4 regions of the Streptomyces sp. NPDC050315 genome follow, and region 3 is predicted to be linked to each of the others. Evidence: riboswitches for the same ligand, from Rfam matches in the RefSeq annotation. Region 3 holds a riboswitch; each other region holds the start of a gene.
The links. Region 3 has a riboswitch for cobalamin ahead of AB0I82_RS23415 (HoxN/HupN/NixA family nickel/cobalt transporter). Riboswitches for the same ligand answer to the same signal wherever they lie in the genome.
Positions count from the first base shown of each region.

Region 1: linked by a shared signal. The riboswitch ahead of metE (5-methyltetrahydropteroyltriglutamate--homocysteine S-methyltransferase) and the one ahead of AB0I82_RS23415 (HoxN/HupN/NixA family nickel/cobalt transporter) in region 3 are both predicted to bind cobalamin.
Region 2: linked by a shared signal. The riboswitch ahead of AB0I82_RS17655 (ribonucleoside-diphosphate reductase subunit alpha) and the one ahead of AB0I82_RS23415 (HoxN/HupN/NixA family nickel/cobalt transporter) in region 3 are both predicted to bind cobalamin.
Region 4: linked by a shared signal. The riboswitch ahead of AB0I82_RS07305 (cobalamin biosynthesis protein) and the one ahead of AB0I82_RS23415 (HoxN/HupN/NixA family nickel/cobalt transporter) in region 3 are both predicted to bind cobalamin.

Region 1 covers NZ_JBFAKN010000001.1:622,004-629,426, reverse strand. Annotated here, with positions in the region: gene AB0I82_RS02850 (acyltransferase family protein) at 1-205, shown strand, start outside; gene AB0I82_RS02845 (FUSC family protein) at 216-2,411, opposite strand; gene metE (5-methyltetrahydropteroyltriglutamate--homocysteine S-methyltransferase) at 2,574-4,883, opposite strand; cobalamin riboswitch at 5,038-5,259, opposite strand; gene AB0I82_RS02835 (enterochelin esterase domain-containing protein) at 5,353-5,898, shown strand; gene AB0I82_RS02830 (amino acid adenylation domain-containing protein) at 6,009-7,423, shown strand, end outside.
Region 2 covers NZ_JBFAKN010000004.1:527,964-535,386, forward strand. Annotated here, with positions in the region: gene AB0I82_RS17635 (carbon starvation CstA family protein) at 1-1,882, shown strand, start outside; gene AB0I82_RS17640 (YbdD/YjiX family protein) at 1,938-2,126, shown strand; gene AB0I82_RS17645 (DUF3311 domain-containing protein) at 2,586-2,855, shown strand; gene mctP (monocarboxylate uptake permease MctP) at 2,942-4,570, shown strand; cobalamin riboswitch at 4,792-4,934, shown strand; gene AB0I82_RS17655 (ribonucleoside-diphosphate reductase subunit alpha) at 5,153-7,423, shown strand, end outside.
Region 3 covers NZ_JBFAKN010000006.1:247,437-254,859, forward strand. Annotated here, with positions in the region: gene AB0I82_RS23395 (PP2C family protein-serine/threonine phosphatase) at 1-93, shown strand, start outside; gene AB0I82_RS23400 (PTS ascorbate transporter subunit IIC) at 94-1,677, opposite strand; gene AB0I82_RS23405 (PTS sugar transporter subunit IIA) at 1,716-2,492, opposite strand; gene AB0I82_RS23410 (HhH-GPD-type base excision DNA repair protein) at 2,563-3,150, shown strand; gene AB0I82_RS23415 (HoxN/HupN/NixA family nickel/cobalt transporter) at 3,225-4,352, opposite strand; cobalamin riboswitch at 4,384-4,635, opposite strand; gene AB0I82_RS23420 (helix-turn-helix transcriptional regulator) at 4,807-5,703, opposite strand; gene AB0I82_RS23425 (NAD(P)-dependent alcohol dehydrogenase) at 5,948-6,997, shown strand; gene AB0I82_RS23430 (DUF4232 domain-containing protein) at 7,323-7,423, shown strand, end outside.
Region 4 covers NZ_JBFAKN010000002.1:55,338-62,760, forward strand. Annotated here, with positions in the region: gene AB0I82_RS07290 (extracellular solute-binding protein) at 1-682, opposite strand, end outside; gene AB0I82_RS07295 (caspase family protein) at 679-3,357, opposite strand; gene AB0I82_RS07300 (hypothetical protein) at 3,364-3,789, opposite strand; cobalamin riboswitch at 3,991-4,124, shown strand; gene AB0I82_RS07305 (cobalamin biosynthesis protein) at 4,281-5,249, shown strand; gene AB0I82_RS07310 (cobyric acid synthase) at 5,246-6,781, shown strand; gene AB0I82_RS07315 (putative cobaltochelatase) at 6,832-7,423, shown strand, end outside.

The sequences.
Region 1 (7,423 bases), on a different contig from region 3:
GGGCGAACTGGCCGTCACCGCCTTCGGCGTCGCCCTCGCGCTGGCGCTCACCTCGCCCCCGGTCCGCCGCTTCTTCCGCCCGGTCATGGAACCGCGGCTGGACTGGGCGTTCCGGCTGCCGGCCGGTGCGCGTCGCCAGCAGCGGGACCCGGACCGGGCCCGCGAGCAGGCCCCGGTACCGGCGGGCAGCCACCGGGCTTCCTGAACGTCGGCTCTCAGCCAGTCGTCCCCACATTGCGGCCCGACACCGGGACCTCCAGCGGGCGGGCGAGGCCGATCACGCCCTCGTCGAGGCGCTGGAGGTGGCGCAGGACGCGGTAGGTGACGGTGCCGGAGCGCGGAGTGCCGGTGTCGTCCACGTCCAGTATCGAGGCGATGCTCGCGCCGGCCGTGACCTCGCCCCTGCCGCTCTCCTCCACCGCGCGCGCCACGATGATGTCGATGTTCCGCGCGATGCGCCCGCCGGCCCGCTCCAGCCGCGGATCGGCCGCGACATTCTTGCTGTACGGCACGAGCTCGGCCGTCGCCGCCAGCGAACGGGCGTGGTACGCGCAGGTCTCCAGCAGCGCCACCAGATAGCGGGCGGTCTGCCGGCGGCCCCGCAACGGCGTGATCGGGTGCGTCAGCGGCTGCGTGGAGGCACGCAGATCGTCCAGCGCAGAGTCCAGGTCGCGCGCCTTGTCCAGCAGGTCGGCGGCGGGGCCGCCACTCAGCTGCGCCACCGCGGCCGTCACCACGTCGCGCAGCCGCTCCAGCACCGTGCCCAGCAGCTCGTCCGTGCGGCGGTCGGTGTGCACCGGCAGCACCAGCATGGCGGCGATGATCCCGCACGCCGCGCCGAGCGCCGTCTCCTCGATGCGCAGCACCAGCACGGCCAGGCTGTAGGTGTTCAGCAGCGTGTAGAGCAGGCCCAGCATCGCGGTGACGCAGAAGGACATCAGCGCGTACGACAGCGGCGCCGTGAAGAACATCCCGAAGATGAAGAGCAGTACGAGGGCGAACGCGAGCCAGGTGTTGTTCCCGACGAGCCCCGCGAGCGCGACACCGGCGACCACGCCGAGGATCGTGCCGACAAGCCGGCGGTAGCCCTTGACCAGGATCTCGCCGGTCGACGCGGTGTTGAGGAAGACGACCCAGCAGGTCAGCACCGCCCAGTACCAGCGCTGGCTGGAGAGGAACTCGCCGCCGATGATGGCCAGCGTCGAGCCCACCGCGACCTGGAAGGCCGCCCTGGTGGTGGGGCGCTGCAGGCCGGTGCGCTCGTCGGCGGCCTGCTCGGCCGCCTCCTCGTCCAGCCCTGCCATCGCGACGTCCTCGGCGTCGAACTCCTCACGGGAGCGGGCCGTCGCGGGGGTGTCGTCGGACGCGTCCTGCGGCCCGTCCAGCGCCAGCCGCAGACCCAGCACGGCGCGCGCGGCCTCGCCGATGCCGCGGAAGACGTCCTGGACGGCGGGGGAGGCCGCAGGCAGCTTGTCCTCGTCGCGGTAGCCGAGCAGCCGGTTCCGTACGTGGGCCAGCGCCATGCCGCGGTCGTCGGCGCCGCGGCGCGCGATCAGCAGGTGCAGCGCGCTCAGGTCCCGGCGCAGGGTCCGGGTCGCGGCGTCCTCGCGCGGCAGCCGCTCGGCGGCGACCTGCACCGGCGCGTGCGGCAGATGCAGCGTGATGGTGTCGGCACGCTCGGCGCTGCGCGCGTTGAGCAGGATGACGCCCAGCCGCTCGGCGGCGATCTCGGCGTCCGCGATACGGCGCTGCAGCCGCGCCGCCGTGGCCTCGTCCCGGGTCCCTTCCTCCAGCCGGCCCTGGATCATCAGGGCCGCCTCGTGCAGCCGGGCGGTGCACCGCCGCAGACTGTCCAGGACCTTGTCCAGATCGTCGTCCGTAGTGGCGTCGAGCAGCTCTATCTGCGCCGCCACCAGCTGTGCGAGCCGCGCCCTGAAAGCCTCGCGGAGCCGCCCCAGGGTGCGCTGGGGCGTCTCCGGTACGACGGCGAATCGGACGACCGCGCTGCACGCGAAGGCGACGGCCAGCGTCAGGTACAGCTCCGGCAGCGCGCCGACGGTGGCCTGGACGAACAGCGAGACGAAGTAGACCTGGAAGCCGATCAGACCGAGGGCCGTGCCGCGGTCGCCGAACCGCCGCCCGTACACCGCGCCGAAGATCAGCAGCACGAAGAAGATGTCACCGGCGATGATCCGGGTGTGCAGGAGCGCTCCCAGCGACATCGCGACGAGGGCGACGGGCAGGCCGCACGCGAGCGTGACGGCCTGCCCGCGCCACTCCTTCTCCTTGATCGCGAAGGTGGCGACCATGGCCGCCATCGCGCCCGCCACCATGTGCGTGACATCCGTGCCGAGCAGCGCGAGGACGGCGAGGGCCAGGACGATCGCGCCGACCGTCCGCAGCCCCGCCATCAGCCGCAGCAGTCCCGGGTCGGACGCCGCGAAGCGGTCCCAGGCGCGGACGGAGGCCCGCCGTGTCGCTGCTATCACGCTGCCGTACTCTCCCGATGCTCGCCAAGATCCATCAAGGCATCAGCATCCCATGAGTCACACCCCGGTACCGAGGTCGGTCTGTCAGCCGAGACGGCGGACTCGGCGCGCCGCCGCGACCAGGTGCTCCAGTGAGGTACGGGTCTCCTGCCAGCCCCTGGTCTTCAGTCCGCAGTCGGGGTTGACCCACAGCCGCTCGGCGGGAACGGCCGTCAGCGCCGCGCGGATCAGCGCCTCGATCTCGTCGGTGTCCGGGACGCGCGGCGAGTGGATGTCGTAGACACCCGGGCCGACCTCGCGCGGATACGACGCGGCGGCCAGTTCGCCGGCCACCCGCATATGGGAACGCGCCGCCTCCAGGCTGATCACGTCGGCGTCGAGGTCGTCGATGGCCGGCAGGATGTCGCCGAACTCCGCGTAGCACATGTGCGTGTGGATCTGGGTGTCCGGACGTACGCCGCTGGTCGCGAGCCGGAACGCCTCGGTGGCCCAGGCCAGATACGCCCCGTGGTCGGCGGCCCGCAGCGGCAGCGTCTCGCGCAGCGCAGGCTCGTCCACCTGGACGATCGCGGTGCCCGCCGCCTCCAGGTCGGCCACCTCGTCGCGCAGCGCCAGCGCGACCTGGCGCGCGGTGTCGGCGAGCGGCTGGTCGTCGCGGACGAAGGACCACGCGAGCATGGTGACGGGACCGGTGAGCATGCCCTTGACCGGCCGCCCGGTGAGCGACTGCGCGTACCGGGTCCAGCGCACCGTCATCGGTTCCGGGCGGGACACGTCACCGGCGAGCACCGGCGGGCGGACGTAACGGGTGCCGTAGGACTGGACCCAGCCGTGCTGTGTGGCGAGGTAGCCGGTCAGCCGCTCGGCGAAGTGCTGCACCATGTCGTTGCGTTCCGGCTCGCCGTGCACCAGGACGTCGAGCCCGGCCTTCTCCTGATAGGCGACGACCTCGCGGATCTCCGCCGCGATGCGTTCCTTGTACGCGGCGTCGTCGATGCGGCCGGCGCGCAGATCGGCGCGTGCGGTGCGCAGCGCGGCCGTCTGCGGGAAGGAGCCGATGGTGGTCGTGGGCAGCGGCGGCAGGCCGAGGTGGGCGTGCTGCGCGGCGGACCGCTCCGGGTACGGCTGGGAGCGTCGGCAGTCGGCGGCGGTGACGGCCGCGGCGCGGGCGCGGACGGCCGGGTCGTGGGTGAGCGCGGCGCCGGTGCGGGAGGCGAGGTCGGCGCGGTTGGCGGCGAGTTCGGCGGCGATGATGCCGGTGCCGTGTGTCAGCCCGCGGGCCAGGGTGACGAGCTCGGCGGTCTTCTGCCGGGCGAAGGCGAGCCAGCGGGCGATCTGCGGGTCGATGTCGCGCTCGGCGGCCGCGTCCAGCGGGACGTGCAGCAGTGAGCAGGAGGCCGCCACATCCACCCGCTCGGCGAGGCCCAGCAGGGTGCCGAGAGTGGCGAGGGACTTCGCGTGGTCGTCGATCCAGATGTTGCGGCCGTTGACGACGCCCGCGACCAGCCGCTTGCCGGGCAGCCCGCCGGCCGCCGCGAGGTCGTCCAGATTGCCGGCCGCCGCCTCGGTGAAGTCCATCGCGAGCCCCTCGACGGGGGACTTGGCCAGTACCGGCAGGGCCTCGCCGAGGCGGCCGAAGTAGGTCGCGACCAGGAGTTGCGGGCGGTCGGTGAGGGCGCCGAGGTCGCGGTAGGCGCGGGCCGCGGCGTTCAGTTCGGCCGGGGTGCGGTCCTGTACGAGCGCGGGCTCGTCCAGTTGTACCCACTCGGCGCCGGCGGCCCGCAGGTCGGCGAGGACCTCCGCGTACACGGGCAGCAGCCGGTCGAGCAGGGTCAGCGGCTCGAAGTCGGGGTCCACGCCGGGGGCGGGCTTGGCCAGCAGCAGGTAGGTGACCGGGCCGACCAGGACGGGGCGTGCGGTGTGTCCGAGCGCGCGGGCCTCACTCAGCTCGCCGACCTGCTTGCGCGAGTCGGCCGAGAACACCGTGTCAGGGCCCAGTTCCGGCACCAGGTAGTGGTAGTTGGTGTCGAACCACTTGGTCATCTCCAGCGGCGCCGCGTCCTGCGTGCCGCGGGCCATGGCGAAGTACCCGTCCAGGGCGTCCGTTTCGACGGCGGCACGGTGCCGGGTGGGGATCGCGCCGACCATGACGCTGGTGTCCAGCACATGGTCGTAGTACGAGAAGTCGCCGGTCGGGACCTCGTGCAGGCCCGCTTCGGCAAGCTGCTGCCAGACGGAACGGCGCAGCCCCGCGGCGGTCTCGCGCAGCGCGTCGGCGCTGACGCGGCCCTTCCAGTACCCCTCGACCGCCTTCTTCAGTTCCCGGTCCGGCCCCTGCCGGGGATACCCGTACACGGTGGCCCGTACGGCCGTGGCGGTGTTCTTGCTGGTCACGTTGCTCTCCTTCGCGAGCGTGTCTCCGAGTGCCCGGCGACGGGCACGAGAGCGCGAAGGGAGTGCACAGCGGACGGGCCGCCGCGCACTCGTGTGCCGCGTCCCTGCTGTACGCCGACCCGCCCTCGAGGTCACCGGGAGACCGCACACGACGGGTCGCGTGCGGGCAACGGGCAGGTCTTCGGACTCACGAGCACGTCCGCGCACAAGGCACGGACACCTACTGGCCGTCGCTTCCCGGACCCGCTCGGATCCAGTGCGTGTGACGGCGGTCGTTCCCGCTCACCGCTGCGGGGCAGTCCCGGATTCCCACCGGGTTCCCTCTTACGACGCGCCTGCCTGGCGGACAGGGCGAACCAGCTGCACGCATCAGGCTATGCCCTGCCACCGTCCGCGTGCCATCCCCGGTTATTGTTAGGTTAGGCTTGCCTAAGTCGCAATCCGGAATGGTGCCAGAAAGGTGCGAGAGATGTACGTCCTTGACGACGGTCCCGGCACGCGGGACGCGCGGCTTCTCCGTACGGCCGGTCCGTGTGTCGAGCGCCTCGCCGCCCGGCTCACCGCCGCCACCGAGGTCGAACGCGCGGCGCTGCTCGCCGAATTCTGGGCGGACGCCGAACGGCGCGGCACACCCCTCGTCGAAGAGGTCGCCGAAAACTCCGGGCAGTACGCGGTCACGTTCCTCCGGCGCGGCCACCGCGCCACCTGTCAGGTGCTGCTCCTGGCCGACGGCGTCACCGGCCACGGAGACCTTGCCCCCGCGCTGCTGGACCGGCTGCCGGGTACCGATGTCTGGCACTTGACGTACCTGCTGCCCGCCGGCAGTGGCGGCGCATATCGGCTCGCCGCGGACATCTCACCCGGCGGCCCGCCCGCCGACCCCAAGCGTCGGCGGCAGCGGCTGCGCGCGCTGTGTGCGTACGCCGCCGTCGATCCGCTCAACCCCCGTATGGCGGACGTCACTTGGGGTGCTCCGGGCGGCTCCGCGTACGCCGTGCCGGGCGCCGCCGCGTAACTCGGTATTGAACGGGCCGGACCCGTCGGGCCGACTGTCCGACAAGCTGACCTGACGTGTCGTCAGGCGGCACGCCGGAATGTGCCGCACGCGCCCATTATCGTGCACATATGAGTCAAGTGCCTGATTCCGCCCTTCGTGACCGGATCGCCATCATCGGCATCGGCTGCCGCCTGCCCGGCCATGCCAACGACCACCGGGCGTTCTGGCGGAACCTGGCCGAGGGCCGGGACTGCATCGTCCCGACCCCGGCCGACCGGTACGACGTCACCACCCTGGGCAGCCGGGACCGGGCCAAGCCCGGCCGGCTGGTCGGCGGCCGCGGCGGCTACATCGACGGCTTCGACGCATTCGACCCGGAGTTCTTCGGCATCAGCCCGCGCGAGGCCGCGCACCTCGACCCCCAGCAGCGCAAGCTCCTGGAGGTCTCCTGGGAGGCACTGGAGGACGGCGGGCAGCGCCCGGCCGGTCTGGCGGGCGGCAACATCGGCGTGTTCATCGGCGCGTTCACGATGGACTACAACATCCTGCACTTCTCCGACCCGGACTTCCTGGCGGCACACACCGCGACCGGCACCATGATGACGATGGTGTCGAACCGTGTCTCGCACGCCTTCGACTTCCGCGGCCCCAGCGTCTCCCTCGACACCGCCTGCAGCTCCTCCCTCGTCGCCCTGCACCTCGCCCGGCAGAGCCTGCTGCGCGGCGAGACCGACCTCGCGCTGGCCGGCGGCACGCTGCTGCACAGCGCGCCGCAGTACACCATCGCCGAGACCAAGGGCGGCTTCCTCTCCGTCGACGGCCGGTCGCGCGCCTTCGACGCGGCGGCCGACGGCTACGTACGTGCCGAGGGCGTCGCCGTCGTGGCACTGAAACGGCTCGCCGACGCCGTGCGCGACGGCGACCCGGTGCACGCCGTGGTGCTCGGCAGCGGGGTGAACCAGGACGGGCGGACCAACGGCATCACCGTGCCGCGCGAGGACGCCCAGGTGGATCTCGTACGGAAGGTGTGCGCCGAGGCGGGCGTCGCGCCCGGCAGCCTGCAGTACGTCGAGGCGCACGGCACCTCCACCCCGGTCGGCGACCCGATCGAGGCCCGGGCGCTCGGCCGCGTCCTGTCCGCCGGGCGCCCGCCCGGCGCCCCGTGCTACGTCGGTTCCGTCAAGACCAACATCGGGCACACCGAGGCCGCCGCCGGTATCGCGGGACTCATCAAGACGGTGCTCGCGCTGAAGCACAAGAAGATCCCGCCGCATCTGAATCTGGAGCGGCTCAACCCCGCCCTCGACGCGGCCGCGCTGCCCTTCGAGATCCCGGACCGGCTGGTCGACTGGCCCACGCACGACGGGCCGGCCCGGGCCGGCGTCAACTCCTTCGGCTTCGGCGGCACCAACGCCCACGTACTGCTGGAGGAGGCGCCGGTACGTGAGGAAGCCCCCCGGGTGTCGGAGCGCGGCCTCACGATCCTGCCGCTGAGCGCCCGCCACCCGGACGGGCTGCGCACACTCGCCACCGGCATCCGCGC
Region 2 (7,423 bases), on a different contig from region 3:
CCGCGTCCTGCTCGGCCACCACTTCGCGGCCATCGCGGGCGCGGGACCGCTGGTCGGACCGGTGCTCGCGGCGCAGATGGGGTATCTCCCCGGCACGATCTGGATCATCGCCGGGGTCGTCTTCGCGGGCGCCGTGCAGGACATGGTGGTGCTCTTCTTCTCCACCCGGCGGGACGGGAAGTCGCTGGGCCAGATGGCGCGCGAGGAGATCGGCCCGTTCGGCGGGGCCGCGGCGCTGCTCGCCGCCTTCGCCATCATGATCATCCTGCTCGGCGTACTGGCCCTGGTGATCGTCAACGCGCTGGCCGCGTCCCCCTGGGGCACCTTCTCCATCGGCATGACGATCCCCATCGCGCTGATCATGGGCGTCTACCTGCGCTTCCTCCGCCCCGGCCGGATCACCGAGGTCTCCCTCCTCGGCATCGCCCTGCTGCTCCTCGCCCTCGTCGGCGGCCGCTGGGTCGCGGAGTCCTCCTGGGCCGACACCTTCACCCTCCAGCCGAAGACCCTGGTCATCTGGCTGGTGGCATACGGCTTCGTCGCCTCGGTGCTCCCCGTCTGGACCCTGCTCGCGCCCCGCGACTACCTCTCCACGTTCATGAAAATCGGCACGATCGCCCTGCTGGCCCTCGGCGTGGTGATCGCTCTGCCGACGCTGCAGATGGACGCGGTGACGGACTTCGCGGGCCGCGGCGACGGCCCGGTCTTCGCCGGCTCCCTCTTCCCGTTCGCGTTCATCACGATCGCCTGTGGCGCGCTGTCCGGCTTCCACGCGCTGATCTCCTCGGGCACCACACCGAAGATGGTGCAGAAGGAGACCCAGATCCGGATGATCGGGTACGGCTCGATGCTGATGGAGTCGTTCGTCGCGGTGATGGCGCTGGTGGCCGCGTCCATCATCGACCCCGGCCTGTACTTCGCGATGAACGCGCCGGCGGGCGTCATCGGCGACTCCGTCCAGTCCGCTTCCCAGGCGGTCGCCCAGTTCGGTTACTCGATCTCCCCGGACCAACTGGCGGCCGCGGCCAGGTCCGTGGAGGAGCAGACACTGCTCTCCCGGACGGGCGGCGCGCCCACACTGGCCGTCGGCGTCTCGGAGATCTTCTCGCAAGTGGTGGGCGGCGCCGGGATGAAGGCGTTCTGGTACCACTTCGCGATCATGTTTGAGGCGCTGTTCATCCTGACGGCGCTGGACGCGGGCACGCGAGTGGGCCGCTTCATGCTCCAGGACATGCTGGGCAACGCCTACAGGCCGTTCCGGGACGTCAGTTGGAAGCCCGGGCTGATCCTGTGCAGCGCGGCCGTGGTGGGCCTGTGGGGGTACTTCCTCTGGGTGGGCGTCCACGAGCCGCTCGGCGGCATCAACCAGCTCTTCCCGATCTTCGGCATCTCCAACCAGCTGCTGGCGGCGGTCGCGCTGGCGGTGTGCACGACGCTGCTGGTGAAGTCCGGCCGGCTGAAGTGGGCCTGGATCACGGGCATACCGCTGGCCTGGGACGCGGTGGTGACGCTCACCGCGAGCTGGCAGAAGGTGTTCTCCGGCGACCCGAAGGTGGGCTTCTTCACCCAGCGCGCGATCTACCAGGACGCGATCGACGCGGGGAAGGTCCTGCCGCCCGCGAAGTCGATGGACGACATGCACACGGTCGTCACCAACTCCACGGTGGACGGCGTGCTGTCAGCCGTACTGGCCCTGCTGATCGTCGTAGTGATCGCCGACGCGACCCGCGTCTGCATCCGCCACCTCCGCACTCCCAACGCAACCCCCCTGCACGAGGCCCTCTATGTCCCCTCCCGTCTCATCGCCCCGGCCGGCCTGATAGCCACCCCGGAGGAGAAGGCGGAGCTGGCGGCGGCCGGGGACGAGGGGGCCAGGCGGTGAGGACGTGAGCGAGCCGACGCGGAGGGCAGGCGGGGCGCCGCAGTGGCGGGCCACCGTGGCGCGGTGGGCGCGCGGCGTCCGGTGGTACGTGCGGGAGTTGACCGGCGAGTCGGCGTACGACCGGTACGTCGAGCACCTCCACCGGCACGCCCCGGACGCCCCGGTACCGACACGCGCCGAGTTCGAGCGCCGCAGGACGGACGCGAGGGAGGCGGACCCCCGCTCGGGCTTCCGCTGCTGCTGAGAGGGGCGGGTGGTGGAGGGGCAGGAGGTTCCCCCGCACCGCCTCCGCCCGGATCCCCGCGGTGGCTGCGCTGCGCCGTGGTGGTTGCGCCGCGTCGCCCGCGCCGTCTCCGCTGCGTTCCCCGCCCCCGCCGGCGGCGCCGCGTGCCCCGCACCGTATCCGCCGCGTTTCCCGGGCCGCCTCCGCCGCCGGCCGCCGCGCGTGAAGAGGGAGGGCAGCAGGGCGAGGTGGAGGGGGAGGGCTAGGAGGAGGTGGAGGGGGGCGGGGGGAGGCCCCGGGAGTGTGGGCCGGGCCCAAACCGCCCCCGTACGGACCGGCCCGGTCCGAAGCGGCCCCCTACCGACCCGCCCGCCCCCAAACCGTGTCCGTACCGATATGCGGACAGCTGGTGACGTCGGCGGCTTTGGGCGCTTAGATTTCCTGGCCTTACAGATGATCGCCAGGGATGGAGCAGCGGATATGTCAGAGCCAGCCGAAACACCCCGTTCCGGGCCGATCGTCACGCCCACACGTGTGGTGGCCGGCCTGTGCCTGCTCGCTCCGTTCGTGGCGATGCTCTGGGTGAGTTCGTACGCGAAGGTCGAGCCGACGCTGATCGGCATCCCGTTCTTCTACTGGTACCAAATGCTCTGGGTGCTGGTCTCGACCGGGCTGACGATGATCGCGTACAAGCTCGTGCGGCGTGAGCAGCGTGAGCTTCGCGCCCGTAAGGACGGTGCGTCGAAGTGATGACCATGGCAACGAACCTCCCGGCCACCGCGGCCGTCCCGGCCGTCCCGGGCGGAAACGCGCTCGCGGCGGACGCGACCGGCGGCGTGAACGGCATCGCGCTGGCCGTCTTCATCTTCTTCTTCATCGCCGTGACGGTCATGGGCTTCCTGGCCGCGCGCTGGCGCAAGGCCGAGCAGTCCGAGAACCTCGACGAGTGGGGCCTGGGCGGCCGCAGCTTCGGCACGTGGGTGACGTGGTTCCTGCTGGGCGGCGACCTGTACACCGCGTACACCTTCGTCGCCGTCCCCGCGGCGATCTACGCGGCGGGTGCGGCCGGCTTCTTCGCCGTGCCGTACACGATCCTCGTCTACCCGTTGATCTTCACGTTCCTGCCGCGCCTGTGGTCGGTGTCGCACAAGCACGGGTACGTCACCACCTCGGACTTCGTGCGCGGCCGCTTCGGCTCCAAGGCCCTGTCACTGGCCGTCGCGCTCACCGGCATCCTCGCCACGATGCCGTACATCGCGCTGCAACTCGTGGGCATCCAGGCCGTCCTGGACGTGATGGGCGTCGGCGGCAGCGAGAGCACGCACTGGTTCATCAAGGACCTGCCACTGCTGATCGCCTTCGGCGTGCTGGCCGCGTACACCTACTCCTCCGGGCTGCGCGCGCCCGCGCTGATCGCGTTCGTCAAGGACGGCCTGATCTACCTCGTCATCGCGGTGGCGATCATCTACATCCCGATCAAGCTGGGCGGCTTCGAGCACATCTTCCACGTGGCGGGCGACGCCTTCGCGGAGACCAACCCGGCCACGGGCAAGCCGCGCGGGGAGCTCGCGAGCGGTCCGAACGCGCAGTGGGCGTACGCGACGCTGGCGCTCGGCTCGGCGCTGGCGCTGTTCATGTACCCGCACTCGATCACCGCGACGCTCTCCTCGCGGAGCCGCAACGTGATTCGCCGCAACACCACCATCCTGCCGCTGTACTCGCTGATGCTCGGCTTCCTCGCGCTGCTGGGCTTCATGGCGATCGCGGCCGGGGTCAAGGTGCAGAACGGCCAGCTGGCGATCCCGCAGCTGTTCGAGAACATGTTCCCCGACTGGTTCACGGGCGTGGCGTTCGCCGCGATCGGCATCGGCGCGCTGGTACCCGCCGCGATCATGTCGATCGCCGCGGCGAACCTCTTCACCCGCAACATCTACAAGGACTTCCTGAAGCCCGGCGCCACGCCCGCGCAGGAGCACAAGGTCGCCAAGCTGGTGTCGCTGCTGGTGAAGGTCGGGGCGCTGGCGTTCGTCCTGACGATGGACAAGACGGTGGCGATCAACTTCCAGCTGCTGGGCGGCATCTGGATCCTGCAGACCATGCCGGCGCTGGTGGGCGGCCTGTTCACCCGTTGGTTCCACCGCTGGGCGCTGCTCGCCGGCTGGGCGGTCGGCATGGTGTACGGCACGGCCGCGGCGTACGGCGTGGCCAGCCCCACCCAGAAGCACTTCGGCGGCTCGAGCGCGGAGATCCCCGGCATCGGGGAGATCGGCTACATCGGTCTGACCGCGTTCGTACTGAACGTCGTGGTGACGGTGGTCCTGACGGTCGTCCTGCGGGCCACGAAGGCGCCCGACGGCGTCGACGAGACCTCGCCCGAGGACTACACGGCGGACGTCGGCGACAAGGGCGTACAGGCCGACCTGCCGCCGGCCACGGCCGGAGCGGGGGCCGGGGCGGCGCACTGACGCCACTCCCCCCTCCGCACGACAACCTCCGCACGACAACCTCTGCACAAGAACCTCCGCACGACATCGGGCCGCCGGGCAATCCGGCGGCCCGTTGCCGTATCCGGCTCGGCTCCCCCGATCCGCGCCCATCCCCCACCAGTCGATTCCGAACGTAGCGGACGGCACTGACAACAGCACGGACAGTTGTGCCGCGACACAAGATATGGGGACGGTCGCGAAAGCCGACACAAGATGTATGCTCGTCCTCGCTGTCGCCGCAGGGGAATCCGGTGCGAATCCGGAACTGTCCCGCAACGGTGTGCTGAGTGGGCATTTGCGCGCTCGCCGAGTCCGAGGACCTGCCGACGGTACGCCCGTCTCCGTTCCGGTACGGGCGTCGAGACGTCCGGGCTCCGTGGGTTGGGCCGGTGGACGCTGCGTGGTGTGCCCGCGTGCCCGGCAGGGCTTTGGCGCGGCTGCCCGTACGCCTCCGTCGTGCCCTCCCCGGCCCCAGCCGAGTGAGGAGAGCACAAGGTGACCATCGCGCCAGCGGAGTCAGCACAAGAGGCGCAGACGGCGCAGGAGGCGCGGCCGTCGACCGTGCAGGCCCAGGACGGCCCCGGTACGGCCCTGCTGCGCACCCTGACCGACCTCACCGCCAACCTGCCGGCCACCGACCCGGGCAAGATCGCCGCGGCCGCGCTGCGCGGCCGGCACGCCGGCTCGGACGAGGCGGAGCTGCGCGAGCTGGCGATGGAGGCCGCGGCCGGGCTGATCGGCGACGAGCCGCAGTACTCCAAGCTGGCCGCCCGCCTGCTGACCGCCGCGATCGCCGAGGAGGCCGCGAGCCAGGGCGCGACGGGCTTCGCCGCCTCGGTCGCCACCGGTCACCGCGAGGGCCTGATCGCCGACGGCACGGCCGAGTTCGTCACCACGCACGCCGCCGCACTGGACGCGCTCGTCGACAAGGCGCTCGCGGACGGCGCCGACGACCGCTTCGGCTACTTCGGCCTGCGCACGGTCTACTCCCGCTACCTCCTGCGGCACCCGATCACCCGCCAGGTCATCGAGACCCCGCAGCACTTCCTGCTGCGCGTGGCGTGCGGCCTGGCCGAGGACCACTCGGAGCGCGCCGTCCAGGACGTCGCCGCGCTGTACGAGCTGACCAGCACTCTCTCCTACCTGCCCTCCTCCCCCACGCTCTTCAACTCCGGCACCCGCCACCCGCAGATGTCCTCCTGCTACCTGCTGGACTCGCCGCTGGACGAGCTGGACTCGATCTACGACCGCTACCACCAGGTCGCGCGCCTCTCGAAGCACGCCGGCGGGATCGGCCTCTCGTACTCCCGCGTGCGCGCCCGCGGTTCGCTGATCCGCGGCACCAACGGGCACTCCAATGGCATCGTCCCGTTCCTGCGGACCCTCGACGCGAGTGTCGCCGCGGTGAACCAGGGCGGCCGCCGCAAGGGCGCTGCCTGCGTGTACCTGGAGACCTGGCACGCGGACATCGAGGAGTTCCTGGAGCTGCGCGACAACACCGGCGAGGAGGCGCGGCGTACGCACAACCTGAACATCGCGCACTGGATCCCGGACGAGTTCATGCGCCGCGTCGAGGCCGACGCGGACTGGTCGCTGTTCTCGCCGGTGGACGCGCCGGAGCTGGTCGATCTGTACGGCGCGGAGTTCGACGCCGCGTACCGGAAGGCCGAGGCCGAGGGGAAGGCCATAAAGGCGGTCCCGGCCCGGACGCTGTACGCGCGGATGATGCGTACCCTCGCGCAGACCGGCAACGGCTGGATGACCTTCAAGGACGCCGCCAACCGCACCGCGAACCAGACCGCCGAGCCGGGCCGCGTCGTCCACTCCTCCAACCTCTGCACGGAGATCCTGGAGGTCACGGACGACGGCGAGACGGCCGTCTGCAACCTCGGCTCGGTCAACCTCGCCGCGCACCTGGGCGCCGACGGCACGATGGACTGGGACCGGCTGGACGCCACCGTCCGTACCGCCGTCACCTTCCTCGACCGCGTCGTCGACATCAACTTCTACCCGACCGAGCAGGCCGGCGCGTCCAACTCCCGCTGGCGCCCGGTGGGTCTGGGCCTGATGGGCCTGCAGGACGTCTTCTTCCGCCTCCGTCTGCCGTTCGACTCCCCCGAGGCGCGCGAGCTGTCCACCCGTATCTCCGAGCGGATCATGCTCGCCGCGTACGAGGCGTCCGCCGACCTCGCCGAGCGGCACGGCCCGCACCCGAACTGGGCGGCGACCCGCACCGCCCGCGGCGTCCTGCACCCCGACCACTACCCCAATGCCGAACCCCGCTGGGCCGACCGCTGGGCCGCGCTGCGCACCCGTATCGCGGCAACCGGCATGCGAAACTCACTCCTCCTGGCGATCGCCCCCACCGCGACCATCGCCTCCATCGCGGGCGTGTACGAGTGCATCGAGCCGCAGGTCTCCAACCTCTTCAAGCGCGAGACGCTGAGCGGGGAGTTCCTGCAGGTCAACGCGTACCTGATCGAGGAGCTCAAGGCGCTGGGGCTGTGGGACGCGCGCACCCGTGACGCGCTGCGCGAGGCCAACGGCTCGGTCCAGGACGTCCCCTGGATCCCCGAGGAGGTCCGCGCGCTGTACCGCACGGCGTGGGAGATCCCGCAGCGCGCGCTGATCGACATGGCCGCCGACCGCACGCCCTACCTGGACCAGAGCCAGTCCCTGAACCTCTTCATGGCCGCGCCGACCATCGGCAAGCTCAGCTCGATGTACGCGTACGCGTGGAAGCGCGGCATCAAGACCACGTACTACCTGCGGTCGCGCCCGGCCACCCGGATCGCGCAGTCCGCGCGCGGCACGGTCGCCGCCACCGCCCCC
Region 3 (7,423 bases):
GAAGTCGACCTGGCCCGTTACCGCGACGGCGGCTGCCGGGACGACGCGATGATGCTCCTCATCCGCCCGCCGTCCCGGCAGCACTCGGGGTGATCAGCCGGCTTCCGGGGGCGGGGGCGGCGTGGGCGCGCCGGCCGGCGGGGCGATCTTCGCGTAAGCGGTCGTGACCGTCGAGGTGGCCTTGGCGGCCGCCGGAGCCGCAGCCGCCGGGGCCTCCGTACGAGGAAGTACCGCATCCCGGCGCGCACCCGGATCCCAGCCGGTCTCCACCACCCGCTTCTGCACCAGCACGGCCCCGCCCAGCACCACCGCTCCGATCGCCAGCATCAGCACGACAGCGCCCGCGCCGCCCAACTTCGCCGCATTGCCGATCAGCGCACCGAACCAGCCGAAGTCCGCATCCCCGAAAGTGGTGTTCTCCTCGCCGAACGCACCGAGCACCTTCAGGAGCAGCGCGGGCAGAAAGGTGATGAGCACGCCGTTGACGAACGCACCGAGGGCCGCGCCGCGCCGGCCGCCCGTCGCATTGCCGTAGACACCGGCCGCGCCGCCGGTGAAGAAGTGCGGCACCAGCCCCGGCAGGACCAGCGCGAGGCCGAACCACGGGTGGAAGAGCGCGGAGAGCAGCCCGAGGCTGACCAGCCCGCCGAGGAAGCTGCAGAGGAAACCGATGAGCACGGCGTTCTGCGCGTACGGGAAGACGATCGGCGCGTCCAGCGAGGGCACCGCACCGGGCACCACCTTCTTGGCGATCCCCTGGAACGCCGGGACCAGCTCGCCCAGGATCGTCCGCACACCGAACAGGATGATCGCGACGGCAATGCCGAACTGCAGGCCCTGCATGACGGACTGCATCAAGTAGTTGCCGATACCGGTGGCCGCCGCCGCGCCGCCGTCGACCGCGAACGCCTTGAACGCGGTGTCCCGGCCCGCCTTCGCCAGGAAAAGAATCGCCAGGATCACGTAGATCAGGACCATGGACAGCGCGGTGGCCACCATCGAGTCGCGCAGGAAGCGCAGCCCCTCGGGCAGCTTCATGTCCTCCGTACTGCGGCTGCGCCGGCCGACCAGCTGTCCGGTCGCGCCCGCCGCGACGTACCCGGCGGTGCCGAAGTGGCCGATGGCGATGGTGTTGTCACCGGTGATCCGCTTGGTCCACGGGTGCGCGAAGGCCGGCATGGAGACGAGCAGGATGCCCAGCAGCACGCCGCCGACCAGCACCACGACGGCCGAGGACTGACCGGCGGTGGCCAGCACCACGGTCAGCAGCGTCGCCATGAACAGCATGTGGTGACCGGTCAGGAAGACGTACCGCAACGGCGTGAAGCGGGCCAGCAGCAGGCTGACCCCGAAGCCGACGATCATCAGCCAGGCGACCCGGGCGCCGAACTGCGCCTGCGCGATGCCGACGATCGCCTCGTTGGTCGGGATGACGCCGTGCGCGCCGGTCGCGCCCTGGATCATCTCGCCCAGCGGGGCGAGGGCCGCGACGACCAGATTCGCCCCCGCCCCGATCAGCAGGAAGCCCAGCGTCGCCTTGATGGCGCCGCCGATGATCTGCCCCGCGGTCTTCTTCAGGGCGATCAGACCGGTGGCCGTGATCAGGCCGACCAGGTACGCCGGCTGGCTGAGGACCTCGTTGACCAGGAATTCGGCGATCGATACGAGCCAGTGCATGGTGGTGGTGCGCCCTTCGTTACTGGACGTCGTATTCGTTACTGGACGTCGTAGGTATCGCGGAGGATGCGGTCGACCTCACCCGTACTGGTGAAGTTCTCGACGACCTTCACCGGGACGCCGACATCGCCGAGCGTCCTGGCGATCTCGCCCGAGGTGAGGATGGCGACGGCCTCGCCCGCCTTGCCCTTGGCGGAGATGGTGTCGGTCGCCTCGACGGTGACGTACCTCGACCAGCCCCAGCGATCCAGCACCTGCTCAAGGGTGTTCTTCAAGAAGAGGCTGGTGCCCAGTCCGTTGCCACAGACGGTGAGGATCTTGTGTACGGAGGTGCCGCCCTGCGCGGCCGCGGGTTCCGTCGGCGCGTCGCGGCCCGCCAGTACCGCGTGCACCGCCTCCGGCGTCGCCGCCTCGCGCAGCGCCCGCTCGGTCTCCGGGTCACCGAGCAGCCGCGCGAGCGCCGCCATCGCCTCCGTGTGCGCCCCGGAGTCCCGCGCCGCGAGCGCGACGACCAGGCTCACCGGATCGTTCGACTCATGCCCGAACTCCACCGGCTCGGCCAGCCGCACCCACGACATGCCGGTCTTCAGTACCGCGGGCGAGGGGCGGGCGTGCGCGAAGGCGAAGCCGAGGGCGATGACGATGTACGGCCCGTTCTCCTCGACGTTCTCGATCATTTCCGTGGTGTACTCGCCGGTAGCGGTACCGGTCGCGACCATGAGATCGCCGGCGGCCCGTACCGCGTCCCGCCAGTCCGCCGCCGTCACGTCCAGCCGCACGGCCTCGGCGGGAATCAGTTCGCTCAGTGTCGGCATGGACGGGATCGTCGCACGAAAACGCTTGCCCGGATATGCGGGGTGCGGCGCCGGAAGGGATCATCGGAACATGAACGTGAGGATGCGGGTCGCACAGCAGGAGGAAGCCGACGAACTGCTCGGCCGCAGTCCGCTCGCCGCGCTGGTGGGCATGCTGCTGGACCAGCAGGTGCCGATGGAGTGGGCGTTCACCGGCCCGTACACCATCGCCCGGCGGATGAACGGCGACGACCTGGACGCGCAGGCCATCGCGGCCCAGGACCCGGAGGCGTTCGAGGAGCTGCTGGCCCGCAAGCCGGCCGTGCACCGCTATCCGCGCTCGATGGCCAAGCGGGTGCAGCAGCTGTGCCAGTACCTCGTCGAGCACTACGACGGCGATGCGGAAGCCGTCTGGCGGGACGCGGGAACCGGCGCCGAGCTGCTCAAACGCCTCAACGACCTGCCCGGCTTCGGCAAGCAGAAGGCCCAGATCTTCCTGGCCCTCCTCGGCAAGCAGTTCGGCGTACGCCCCGAGGGCTGGCGCGAGGCCGCCGGTCCGTACGGCGAGGAGAACTCCCACCGCTCGGTCGCCGACATCACGGGCCCCGAGTCGCTGGCCGAGGTCCGCGCGTACAAGCAGCAGATGAAGCGAGCGGCGAAGAAGGCGGCGGGGAAGTAAGGAGCGGCGGGCACCGGCCCGCCGCCCCTCACCTTGTACTGCAGTCCTTGTACTGCAGTCCTTGTACTGCGTGCTCAGCCCTCCGGAGCGGCGGCCACCCGTGCCGCCCACCGCTTTTCGACGCCCGACAGCCGCCAGTAGGCGATCGCCGCCGCCCAGACGACGACGAAGAGGCCGACGATGACGTAGCCGACGTTGTCCAGCTCCAGGCCGGAGATCCAGCCGGTGACCGCGTCCTTGAGGCCGAGCTTTTCGTGCAGCACGCTGACCAGCTCGATGGTGCCGATGAAGAGCGCCACGGCGATGGACAGGCCGGTGATCGTGAGGTTGTAGTAGACCTTGCGCACCGGGTTGGAGAACGCCCACTGGTACGCGAAGTTCATGAACGTGCCGTCGAGCGTGTCGAAGAGGCTCATCCCCGCCGCGAACAGCAGCGGCAGGCACAGGATCGCGTACCAGGGCAGCCCGGACGCGGCGCCGCTGCCCGCCATCACCATCAGCGTCACCTCGGTCGCGGTGTCGAAGCCGAGGCCGAGGAGCAGCCCGATCGGGAACATCTGGCCCGGCCGCGTGATGGCCTTGGTGAACCGGCCCAGTACCCGGTTCATGAAACCGCGCGAGTCCAGCTGCCGTTCCAGCTCCGACTCGTCGTACTCCCCGGCCCGCATGGCACGGAAGACCCGCCAGATGCCGGCCAGCGCGACCAGATTGAGGGCGGCGATGAGGTACAGGAAGGCCCCGGAGACGGTGGTGCCGACCGTGCCGAGCACCTGGTGCGTACGGGAGTCCTCGTCCATCAGGGTCCCGGCGAGCGCCGCGCCGCCCGAGACCAGCGCGGCCATGAGCACGACCATGCTGGAGTGGCCGAGCGCGAACCAGAAGCCCACCGAGACCGGGCGCTTCCCGTCGGCCATGAGCTTGCGGGTGGTGTTGTCGATGACGGCGATGTGGTCCGCGTCGAACGCGTGCCGCATGCCGAGGGTGTACGCGGTAATGCCCAGGCCCACGCCGAACACCTGGGTGCCGACGGTGTAGTGGCCGGGCACGACGAGCAGGAACAGCACACCGAACGCGACGATGTGCAGTGCGGCTATGACCGCCAGCAGACCGGCGGTCCGTAGGGTGTCGCGGCGCTGCCAGCGGAACTCGGGCAGCACGGAAGAAGTCGAAGAAGAAGACGGGGCATCGGTGGGCAGGGCCATCCGGCGATCACGCTCCAGCACCTCGTGGAATCAATTCGTGAGATGCCGTGGCCGGTCTCCTGGCTTACGGGGAACCCCCTGCTCGTCAAGAGCCTGAGGTGGACGCGCCCGTCCCGGCCTTCCCGCCCGCACTACACGGACAGTGGCCCCCGCACGTACGCAGTGCACGTACGTACAGGAAAAGGGTCGGTAGCTCCCCGATCACAGTGGCGAGGGCCGCTCCGGAATCAGACCTTGAAGGTCTTCACCGGTCTTCCCGAACACCACGGCTTGGCCACTCTATCCCCGACCGGGCCGGAGGGGGCTGTCCCCCTCTAACCCCGACTTCCCCCGGGGGCCCCTCCCCCCCGCCCCCACCCCTCCCCAGCCCCTCGGTAATCCTTCGCTCAGCCCTCGCCCAGTCCTCGCCCAGTTCTCGCTCAGCCCCCGGTCATCCCCCGCCCCCAGTCATCAGTCATCCCCCCGTCTCCTGCCGCTCGGCCGCATCCTTGCTCGCCGGCTCGCGGGACACCGGGCCCTCCGCCGCCCAGCTGCCCAGCAGCCGCAGTGATTCCGCCGAGGTCGAGCCCGGCTCGGCGTGGTAGACGATCAGCTGCTGGTCCGGGTCGGCGGGCAGCCGCAGCGTCTCGTACGACAGCGTCAGCGGCCCGACGACGGGGTGGTGCAGCCGCTTCACGCCGAAGCCCTTGTCCTGTACGTCGTGCGTGGCCCACAGCTGGCGGAACTCCTCGCTCTTGACCGACAGCTCCCCGATCAGCGACGCGAGCAGCGGGTCGTCGGGATGGCAGCCCGCGTCCAGGCGGAGGTAGGCGACGATATCGGCCGCCTTGCTCTCCCAGTCGACGTACAGCTCGCGGGAGGCCGGGTCCAGGAAGACCTGCCAGGCGATGTTCCGCTGCTCGGGCGGGAGCGCGGCGTAATCACCGAGCAGCGCGCATGCCATGCGGTTCCACCCGATGACGTCCAGGCGGCGGCCCGCCACATACGCCGGTATCCCCTCCATCGCGTCCAGCAGCTGCTGCAGCGCGGGCCGCACCCGCTGCGGCCGCCCCGCACCGCGCGAGCGCTTGGCCTTCGGCTTCACCAGATGGCTCAGATGCGCCCGCTCGGCCGCGTTGAGCCGCAGCGCGCCGGATATCGCGTCGAGGACCGCCGTGGAGACGTTCTGCCCGTGGCCCTGCTCCAGCCTTACGTAGTACGCCACACTCACCCCGGCCAGCTGCGCGAGCTCCTCCCGCCGCAGGCCCGGCACCCTGCGTCGCCCGCTGTGCCGCGGCAGTCCGACGTCCTCGGGCTGCAGACGCGCGCGGCGGGTGCGCAGAAACTCGCTCAATTCTGTGCGCTGGTCCATACGGCAAGTATCGGGGTCCCGGCGAAACTGTGCGGGGGCCTGTGGATAACTCCGTCGGGGCGGCCCCCGCGAAGTTATCCACAAGGGCGGCCCCGGCCGACTGCGACGGCCGCCAACGACGGTCGACGGGCGACGGGCGACGGGCGACGGCGCCCCGAGGGTGTCACTGCCATTGGTAGGAACGCCGTTCGTACGTAAACGGGGGGCCTGGCTCCACTTCTGTACGCGAGGCAGCCTCGATGGCATGACACACACCTCTGTCGCCGCGTATGCAGCACCCGCGCCCAAGGCACCCCTGGAGCGCACCACCATTCCGCGCCGTGAGCTCGGCGCGCACGACATCGAGATCGAGATCAAGTACGCGGGGATCTGCCACTCCGACATCCACCAGGTCGACAACGGCTGGGGCGAGGGCATCTTCCCGATGGTCCCGGGCCACGAGATCGCCGGCGTGGTCGCCGCGGTGGGCTCCGAGGTCACCCGCCACCGGGTCGGCGACCGGGTCGGCGTCGGCTGCATGGTCGACTCCTGCCGGGAGTGCGACAACTGCAAGGCCGGCCTGGAGCAGCACTGCACCGGCACCGGCAACGTACAGACGTACAACGCCATCGGCCGGGACGGCGAGCCGACGTACGGCGGCTACTCCACCCACGTCGTGGTCTCCGAGGACTTCGCCCTCCGCATCCCCGAGGGCATCTCCCTGGACGCCGCCGCGCCGCTGCTCTGCGCCGGTATCACCGTCTACTCGCCGCTCTCGCGCTGGGGCGCGGGCCCCGGCAAGAAGGTCGCGGTCGTCGGCCTGGGCGGCCTCGGCCACATGGCCGTGAAGATCGCGCACGCGATGGGCGCCGAGGTCACCGTCCTCAGCCAGTCGCTGCGCAAGAAGGAGGACGGCCTGAAGCTGGGCGCCTCCGACTACCGCGCCACCTCCGACCCGGCCACCTTCGAGGAGCTGGCGGGCCGCTTCGACCTGATCATCAACACCGTCTCCGCCAATCTGGACGTGGACGCCTACCTCTCGCTGCTGCGCGCGCACGGCACGCTGGTGCAGGTCGGCGCGCCGGAGGACCGGCTCAGCTTCTCGCCGTTCTCGGTGATCGGCGGCAGCCGGGCGATGGCCGGTTCGATGATCGGCGGCATCCCCGAGACGCAGGAGATGCTCGACTTCTGCGCGGAGCACGGTCTCGGCGCGGAGATCGAGGTGATCCCGGCCGAGCAGATCAACGACGCGTACCGCCGGGTGCAGGCGAGCGACGTCCGCTACCGCTTCGTGATCGACGCCTCGACGATCTGAACCCCGAGCGGGCTCGTGGACCGCGTGCGCACGGCCTGATCCCCGAGCGGGCTCATGGACCACGTGCGCACGGCCTGATCCCCGAGCGGGCTCGTGACCGTGTACGCACGGCCGGTCCGCCGCGTGACGGAGCCGGGTGGCCGTTCGACGGCCGCCCGGCTTCGCCGTATTTGGCGGCGGATGACGGCATTAGCCGGACGTTAGCGGATCACTAGCGCACCCGGACAGAGTGGATGTCGTGCCGGGCCGGACGGACCAGCCGGCCGCACGAGCCACCACATCGCAGTCATCAGCCATCGCAGTCACCAGTCACGGGGGAGCCACCATGTCCAAGAAGACCGCCAAGGTCGCCGTCGCCTCGCTGCTCGCCGCCGGAACGCTGGCGCTGACCGCCGGCCCCGCCCTGGCCCAGGCCGCGCCCGCCGC
Region 4 (7,423 bases), on a different contig from region 3:
GCAGCGCCCCGGCGAGGTGCGCCGTCCGCTCCGGGTCGCCGCCGGACGCCCAGACCGACTCCAGGGTGTTGACCGTGAGGCCCTCGTAGGGCCGCAGCTGGGCGACCATGCCGTACAGCTTCTCGTCGGCCGGGCGGTGGGCGTTCTCCTCGGCCATGATCTCCTGCGACCAGGTGCGCAGCTGCTCCCAGGTCTCGGGCGGCCCGTCGTACCCGTACTTCTTCAGCAGGTCGCTGCGGTAGTAGAGCAGCCCGGCGTCGGTATTGAAGGGGACGGCCCAGACGGTGCCGTCGGAGCCGGTGGTGACCGTCTTCTTGACGCTGGCGAGGAAGTCGCCGCTCAGCTCCTTGCCCCAGGGCCGGATGATGCCGGCCGCGGCGAACTCCGCGGTCCAGGCCACGTCGATGTTGAGCACGTCGTACCCGCTGTTGCCGGACTGCCCTGCGGCCAGCAGCTGGCTGCGCTGCCCGTCGGCGGTGTCCGGCAGCTTGACGATGCGGACGTGCTTGCCGGTCCGCCGCTCCCACTGGCGGATCAGCTCCCGGCGCACCCCTGTACTGCTGAGGTCGCTGCCCGTGGCCAGGACGATGTCCCCGTCGGCGGCGGGCGTGGGACCCGGGTCCGTACAACCCGCCGCGAGCAGGCAGAGAACGGCGGCGGCCGCCGCGGCCACGCGCTTCACCGGCCCGCCTCCTGTCCGCCCGTACCGAAGGAGGCCACCAGTCCGGCCAGGGTGTCCGCGGCTCCCGGGCCGCCGGTCACGCAGTTCCCTCCGGAGTCCTCGACGACGTGCCGGACCGGGGCCGCGTCGCAGCCGCCCCGGCCGGTCGCCAGCACCACCACGGGGATCCGGGGGTGCGCGGCGAGCGCGTCGGAGAGCGCTTCGCGCGCCGCCGTCGACCGCTTCCCCGCGCCGTCGTCCTCGTCGAGGACGAGCACCACGGCCTTGGTCCGCTCGGCCGGGCTGTCGCGCAGCCGTTCCAGCCCGGCGGTCAGCGCCTCCTGCATCCACGCCCCCTGATCGACCAGGCCGCCATCGTCCCGCTGCAGGCGCTCCAGCAGCCTGCGCCCCGCCGCCGGGTCGGAGCTCCCGGCCCTGATCCGCTCGACGGGGCGCTCGCGGTCGCGCGCTGCGGTGCCGGGCCGGGGGTAGGTCCACAGCCCGTACGTGTCCTTCGGCCCGAGGATCTCCAGGGCGCGGCCGACCGCGTCCGCCGCCTCGGCGATCCGGCCGCCGTCCGCCATGGAGGTGGAGGTGTCGAGGAGGAAGAGGAGCTGCCCGGGGCGGTGCGCCGTGTCGTACGCGGCCAGCACCCGGGCGACCTGCTCCCGCCCCGCGGTGTACGGCTCCACGCCGACGTCCGGCAGGACGCCCGCGCGGCTGTCGCGGAGCGGGGAGCCGGTGGGCGGCGGGGCGGCGCGGCCGTCCGCGTTCACCCCGCGGTACCCGGCCTCCGTGATCACCCGCTGACCGCCGTCCGGCCGCCGCAGCCAGTCGGCGAACCGCTCCGAGGCGGCCTGCCGGCGGGCGGCGTCGGCGGCCCCCTGCCAGGCCACCCGGATCAGCGGGTGGTCCAGGCCCGGCACGCCGGCCGGGTAGTACGCCTCGTAGCGGTCGTCCTTCTCGGGGACGGTGGCGAGGGCCGGGCAGTTGCCGACCGCGTGGCCGAGGTTGGCGTCGGCGAGGGACTTCTCCGTGACCAGCGGCGCCGCGGTGGCGCGCGCCTGCGCGGCCCCCGAAGCGCCAGGGCGCAGCGAGCACAGCAGCTCGGCGCTGCCCGCGTACTGGCTGCCCGGCGCCCGCAGCCGGCTCTCGGCCCGCTCGGCCACCTCCGCCCGTGGCGCGCCGCTGTCCCGGTCGACGGGGGCGCCCTCGTCGGCCAGGTACAGGCCGATGGTGTGCATCAGGCCGACGCCGGACAGCGCGGGGCTGGGGCGGAGCAGCCGCAGCTTCCGGTCCGCCGCGTCGTCCAGGATCTCGTGCCAGCTGCTGCCGGCCTGCTCCACGTCGGACAGGCCGCGCGCCGCGGGGACGCCCACGACGAGCGGGGTGAAGGCGACCGGGCCGATGCGGTGCAGGGTGGCGGGCGCGTGCGCCGCCATGCCCTGGCGGACCTGGAGGTAGTCGACGGTCGATTCGGGCACCCACAGGTCGGGCTGGGGGCCCGGGCGGTAGAGCGGCTCGGTGACCCGGCCGTCGCCGTCTCCGGGCGGGGTCTCGTCGGCGCCCTCGGCCTCGCCCTGCCAGCGGTCCGCCGCGGCGAAGCCCTGCGCCACCTGGTCCTTGGCGGCGGAGTACACGGTGATCTGGGTACGCCGACAGCCGTCGGGCACGTCGTCCTCGCCCGGCACGGGCTCGGTGTTGAGGGCGGACATCTCGTACGCGAGGGCGGCGGCGCGCAGCGTCGGCTCGGCCTCGGGGGCGGTGAGCAGCCGCAGCTCCTGGGCGGGCGGGCAGCTCTCGGGCGGCGCGAGCCGGTCGGTGAGGACCAGCGCGGTGGCGACGAGGGCCGGCGCGACGGCGGCGGCGGTCAGCAGCCGTAACCGGCGCCGGGGACGGGAGCGCCACCAGCGCCGGGCCCGGACGGTGAACGGGGTACGGGGCCGCAGCTCGCGGGTGGCGAAGGAGACCACCACGTCGTCGACGGTGTTCTGTTTGGAGGCGCGCGGCACCCAGGCGCCGCCCTGCGGGGTCGTGTGCCCGGCGAGCCGCCGCCGCAGTTCGCCCGCCAGATCCTCGAAGGTGACGAACTCCTTGCCCTCGATGCCGTGTTCGAGGATGTCGAGCACGGCCCGGGTGAAGACGGTGCCGCCGCCGGGCTCGGTGCCGCTGAAGATGCGGCGGTTCGGCTGGGCGGCCATCAGCAGCGAGACCGGCTTCTCGTGGGTACGGAAGCTGTCGTCCGCGTTGCCCGCGAAGCAGCATTCGAGCACGACGACGACGCGGTCGGCCCGCGACCTCTCCAGGCGCGGCAGCACGTCCTTGGCCCAGGAGACCGCTTCGTGCGAGGCGACCCGTCGCTCGTCCTGCGCCACCCGCGAGGACCCGACCAGCAGGTGCAGGTCGCTGCCGTCGCGCCGGACCCGGCCGTGCCCGGAGAAGTAGACGAGCAGCAGTCCGCGTGCCTCGTCGGCCGCGGTGCGCAGCGCGGCGGTCAGCTCCTCGGGGGTGTCCGGGCGCAGCGGCGTCACTTCCTGGGGCAGGAAGAGGTCGGTGGCCGGGGCGCACAGCACCCGGCCCAGCTCGTCGGGGTTGGCGAAGACCGCGTCGAGGTCGTGCAGCCGGGGGTCCTGGTACCGGCTGACGCCGATGATCAGCGCGCGGTTCCGCTTGCCCCGCGCGTCGTAGAGGGGCATCGCCGGTTACTCCGTGCCGACGCGGCCGCCCTGGTCGTCGCGTTCGGCGCGCGGATCGGGGTCGTCGAGGCGGCGGTGTCCGGAGGCGTCGGTGATGTCGAGCCCCGGGGCCTCGCCCTTGGCGGCGGTCTCCCTGCGGTGCGCGAGCCACTCCCGCAGGGCGATGAGGAGCTGCTCGGTCATCGGCGCCACGACCGCGCCGATGAGGACCAGGACGAGGTCGTCGATACCGACGGCCATTTCGGGTCCCTGGTCCGCCGCGCCGGTGCGCGGGGCGGTCTCCGCGCCCGGTGCCCGGCGCCATGCGTGGTTGCCGGGCGTCAGCCAGGACTCGCGCTGCAGCCACCGCTGCAGGTCTTCCAGATCCTGGCCCCCGTCATGGGTGCCGGTGACTCTGATGCGTACCTCGTGATGCTGCCGGTTCTCCGCCATCACCGTCCCCCTCCTGCGGCACCTTTGCCATAGGTGCCCCGATGGTGTCGTGCGGGAGGTACGGCAGGCAACAGGTCGTCAACCGCCGTCCACGCTGTGTCGTTGACCACAGGGCCTGCCATACGCCCGCGTCGCAGGTCAAGGGTGAGTTGACGGGCATTCGCGGCACGTGGTGGACTGCCCGATGCCATTCGGCGACAGATGAGGAAGTCCGGTGAGAATCCGGCGCGGTCCCGCCACTGTCACCGGGGAGCGCTCCTCCAGAAGCGGCCACGGCCCGCGCAGACACGGGCTGGAAGGCCGGGGGCAGCGCCGATCCGGGAGCCAGGAGACTCTCGTCGCCCGTCACGTCGAGCCAGGGCGCGGACCCTGAGTGAGGACACACGCCATGCCGGGCCCCGAGCCGAGACCCCTGCCTTCCTCCGCCGTACGCCCGGTACGCGACCGCGTGCGGCCGTCCCTCCGAGGCACGACGGCAGGCTGATCCGACGATGCGTGCCGAACACGCCACCTATGCGTGCGGCGCGGCTCTGGGCTTTCTCGGCGACCTGGCCGTGGGCGATCCCCGCCGCGGCCACCCGGTGGCCGCCTTCGGGCGGGCGGCGGGCGCCGTGGAGCGCGGGCTGTGGCGCGACCACCGTGGATACGGAGCGGCGCACACCGCGCTGTGCGCCGGCGGGGCCGCCGTGGGCGCGGCCCTGCTCTCCCGTGCCGTACGCCGCTGCGCCCCCGCACACATCGCGCTGACCGCCGCCGCCACCTGGGCCGTGCTGGGCGGGACGACGCTGGGCCGGGAGGCGCGCGCCATCGGCGGCGCACTGGAGGCCGGCGACCTCGACGTGGCGCGCGAGCGGCTGCCGCACCTGTGCGGCCGCGACCCGCAGTCCCTGGACGGGCAGCAGATGGCCCGCGCGGTCGTGGAGTCCGTCGCCGAGAACACCTCCGACGCGGTCGTGGGCGCGCTGGTCTGGGGCGCCGTGGGCGGCGTACCGGGCCTGGTCGCCTTCCGCGCGGTCAACACGCTGGACGCGATGGTGGGTCACAAGTCCGACCGCTACCGCCGGTACGGCTGGGCCTCGGCCCGGCTGGACGACGTGGCGGGCTGGCCCGGCGCCCGGCTGACCGCGCTGCTGGCCACCGTCGCCGGGCCCGACCCGCGCGGCGCGTGGCGCGCCTGGCGGGCCGACGGCAAGCGGCACCCGAGCCCCAACGCGGGCCCGGTGGAGGCCTCCTTCGCGGGCGCGCTCGGCGTACGGCTGGGCGGCACGCTCGCGTACGCGGGGCGGGTCGAGCACCGGCCGGTGCTCAACGACGGCGCACGCGCGGTCGACGGCGCGGACATCGCGCGCGCGGTGCGGCTGTCGCGCCGGGTGAGCGCGCTGGCGCTGGCGACGACGGTCGGGGCACGGATCGCCGTGGGCGCGGTCCGCGGCGCGCGGAAGGCGAGGAGATCCCGGTGAGCGGTAGCGGTACGGACAGGACTCTCGGTGGCGGCCTGCTGGTGGCCGGCACCACGTCGGACGCGGGCAAGAGCGTCGTCACGGCGGGCATCTGCCGCTGGCTGGCCCGCAAGGGCGTCAAGGTCGCGCCCTTCAAGGCGCAGAACATGTCGCTCAATTCGTACGTGACGCGCGAGGGCGCGGAGATCGGGCGGGCGCAGGCCATGCAGGCCGCGGCGGCCCGCGTCGAGCCGACCGCGCTGATGAACCCGGTCCTGCTCAAGCCCGGCAGCGACCGCAGCAGCCAGGTCGTGCTGCTGGGCAAGCCGGTGGGCGAGCTGAGCGCGCGCGGCTACCACTCGGGCCGCCAGGAGCGGCTGCTCGGCACGGTCACCGACTGCCTGACCGAGCTGCGCCGTACGCACGACGCGGTGATCTGCGAGGGCGCGGGCAGCCCGGCCGAGATCAACCTCCGCCGCACGGACATCGTGAACATGGGCCTCGCGCGCGCCGCGAACCTCCCCGTGGTCGTCGTCGGCGACATCGACCGCGGCGGCGTCTTCGCGTCCTTCTTCGGCACCACCGCGCTGCTCTCCGCGGCCGACCAGGCGCACCTCGCGGGCTACCTGGTGAACAAGTTCCGCGGCGACGTGACGCTGCTGGAACCGGGCCTGGACATGCTCAAGGAGCTGAGCGGGCGGCCGACGCTGGGCGTACTGCCGTTCCGGCACGGGCTCGGCATCGACGAGGAGGACGGCCTGCACGTCTCGCTGCGCGGCGCGGTGCGCGAGAGCACGGTCGCGCCGCCGCACGGCAAGGACATCCTCCGGGTCGCGGTCGCCGCCGTGCCCCTGATGTCCAACTTCACCGACGTGGACGCGCTGGCGGCCGAACCGGGTGTCGTCGTCCGCTTCGTGGACCGCCCCGAGGAGCTGGCCGACGCCGACCTGGTCGTCCTGCCCGGTACGCGCGGGACCGTACGGGCGCTGCAGTGGCTGCGCGAACGCGGCCTCGCGGACGCGGTCGCGCGCCGGGCCGCGGAAGGCCGCCCGGTACTCGGCATCTGCGGCGGCTTCCAGATGCTCGCAGAGCACATCGAGGACGAGGTGGAGTCGCGGGCCGGCGCGGTCGACGGGCTGGGACTGCTGCCCGTACGCGTCCGCTTCGCGCAGGAGAAGACCCTCGCCCGGCCGGAAGGCACGGCACTGGGCGAGCCGGTGGCGGGGTACGAGATCCACCACGGCGTGGCCGACGTCCGGGAGGGCGACGAAACCTTCCTCGACGGCTGCCGCGTCGGCTCCGTATGGGGCACGCACTGGCACGGCTCCCTGGAGAGCGACGGCTTCCGGCGTGCCTTCCTGCGCCGGGTGGCGGCGGCCGCGGGACGCGCGTTCGTGCCCGCGCCGGACACCTGCTTCGACGCGCTGCGCGAGGAACAGCTCGACGCGCTGGGCGACCTGATCGAGGAACACGCGGACACGGAGGCGCTGCTGCGCCTGATCGAGAACGGGGTGCCCGCGGGTCTGCCGTTCGTACCGCCGGGGGCACCGTGAGCGCGCCCGGCGAGAAGCCAACGAAAGCCACTCGGAGGAGTGATCCGTACGTGAGCACCCGGTATCCGTTCACCGCCGTCGTCGGCATGGACGACCTGCGGCTGGCGCTGCTGCTGAACGCCGTCAGCCCGGCGGTGGGCGGCGTCCTGGTCCGCGGCGAGAAGGGCACGGCCAAGTCGACCGCGGTCCGTGCGCTCGCCGACCTGCTGCCCGACGTGTCGGTCGTCGCCGGCTGCCGCTTCAGCTGCGACCCCGCCGGTCCGGACCCGGAATGCCCGGACGGGCCGCACGAGGTGAGCCCCGCCGAATCGCGCGCGGCGCGCATGGTCGAGCTCCCCGTGGGCGCCTCGGAGGACCGCCTCGCAGGCTCGCTCGACATCGAGCGCGCCCTGTCCGAGGGGGTCAAGGCGTTCGAGCCGGGCCTGCTCGCGCACGCCCACCGCGGCATCCTGTACGTCGACGAAGTCAACCTGCTGCACGACCACCTGATCGACCTCCTCCTCGACGCCGCCGCCATGGGCGCCTCCTACGTCGAGCGCGAGGGCGTCTCCGTACGGCACGCGGCGCGCTTCCTGCTCGTGGGGACGATGAACCCCGAAGAGGGCGAGCTGCGGCCGCAGTTGCTGGACCGCTTCGGGCTGA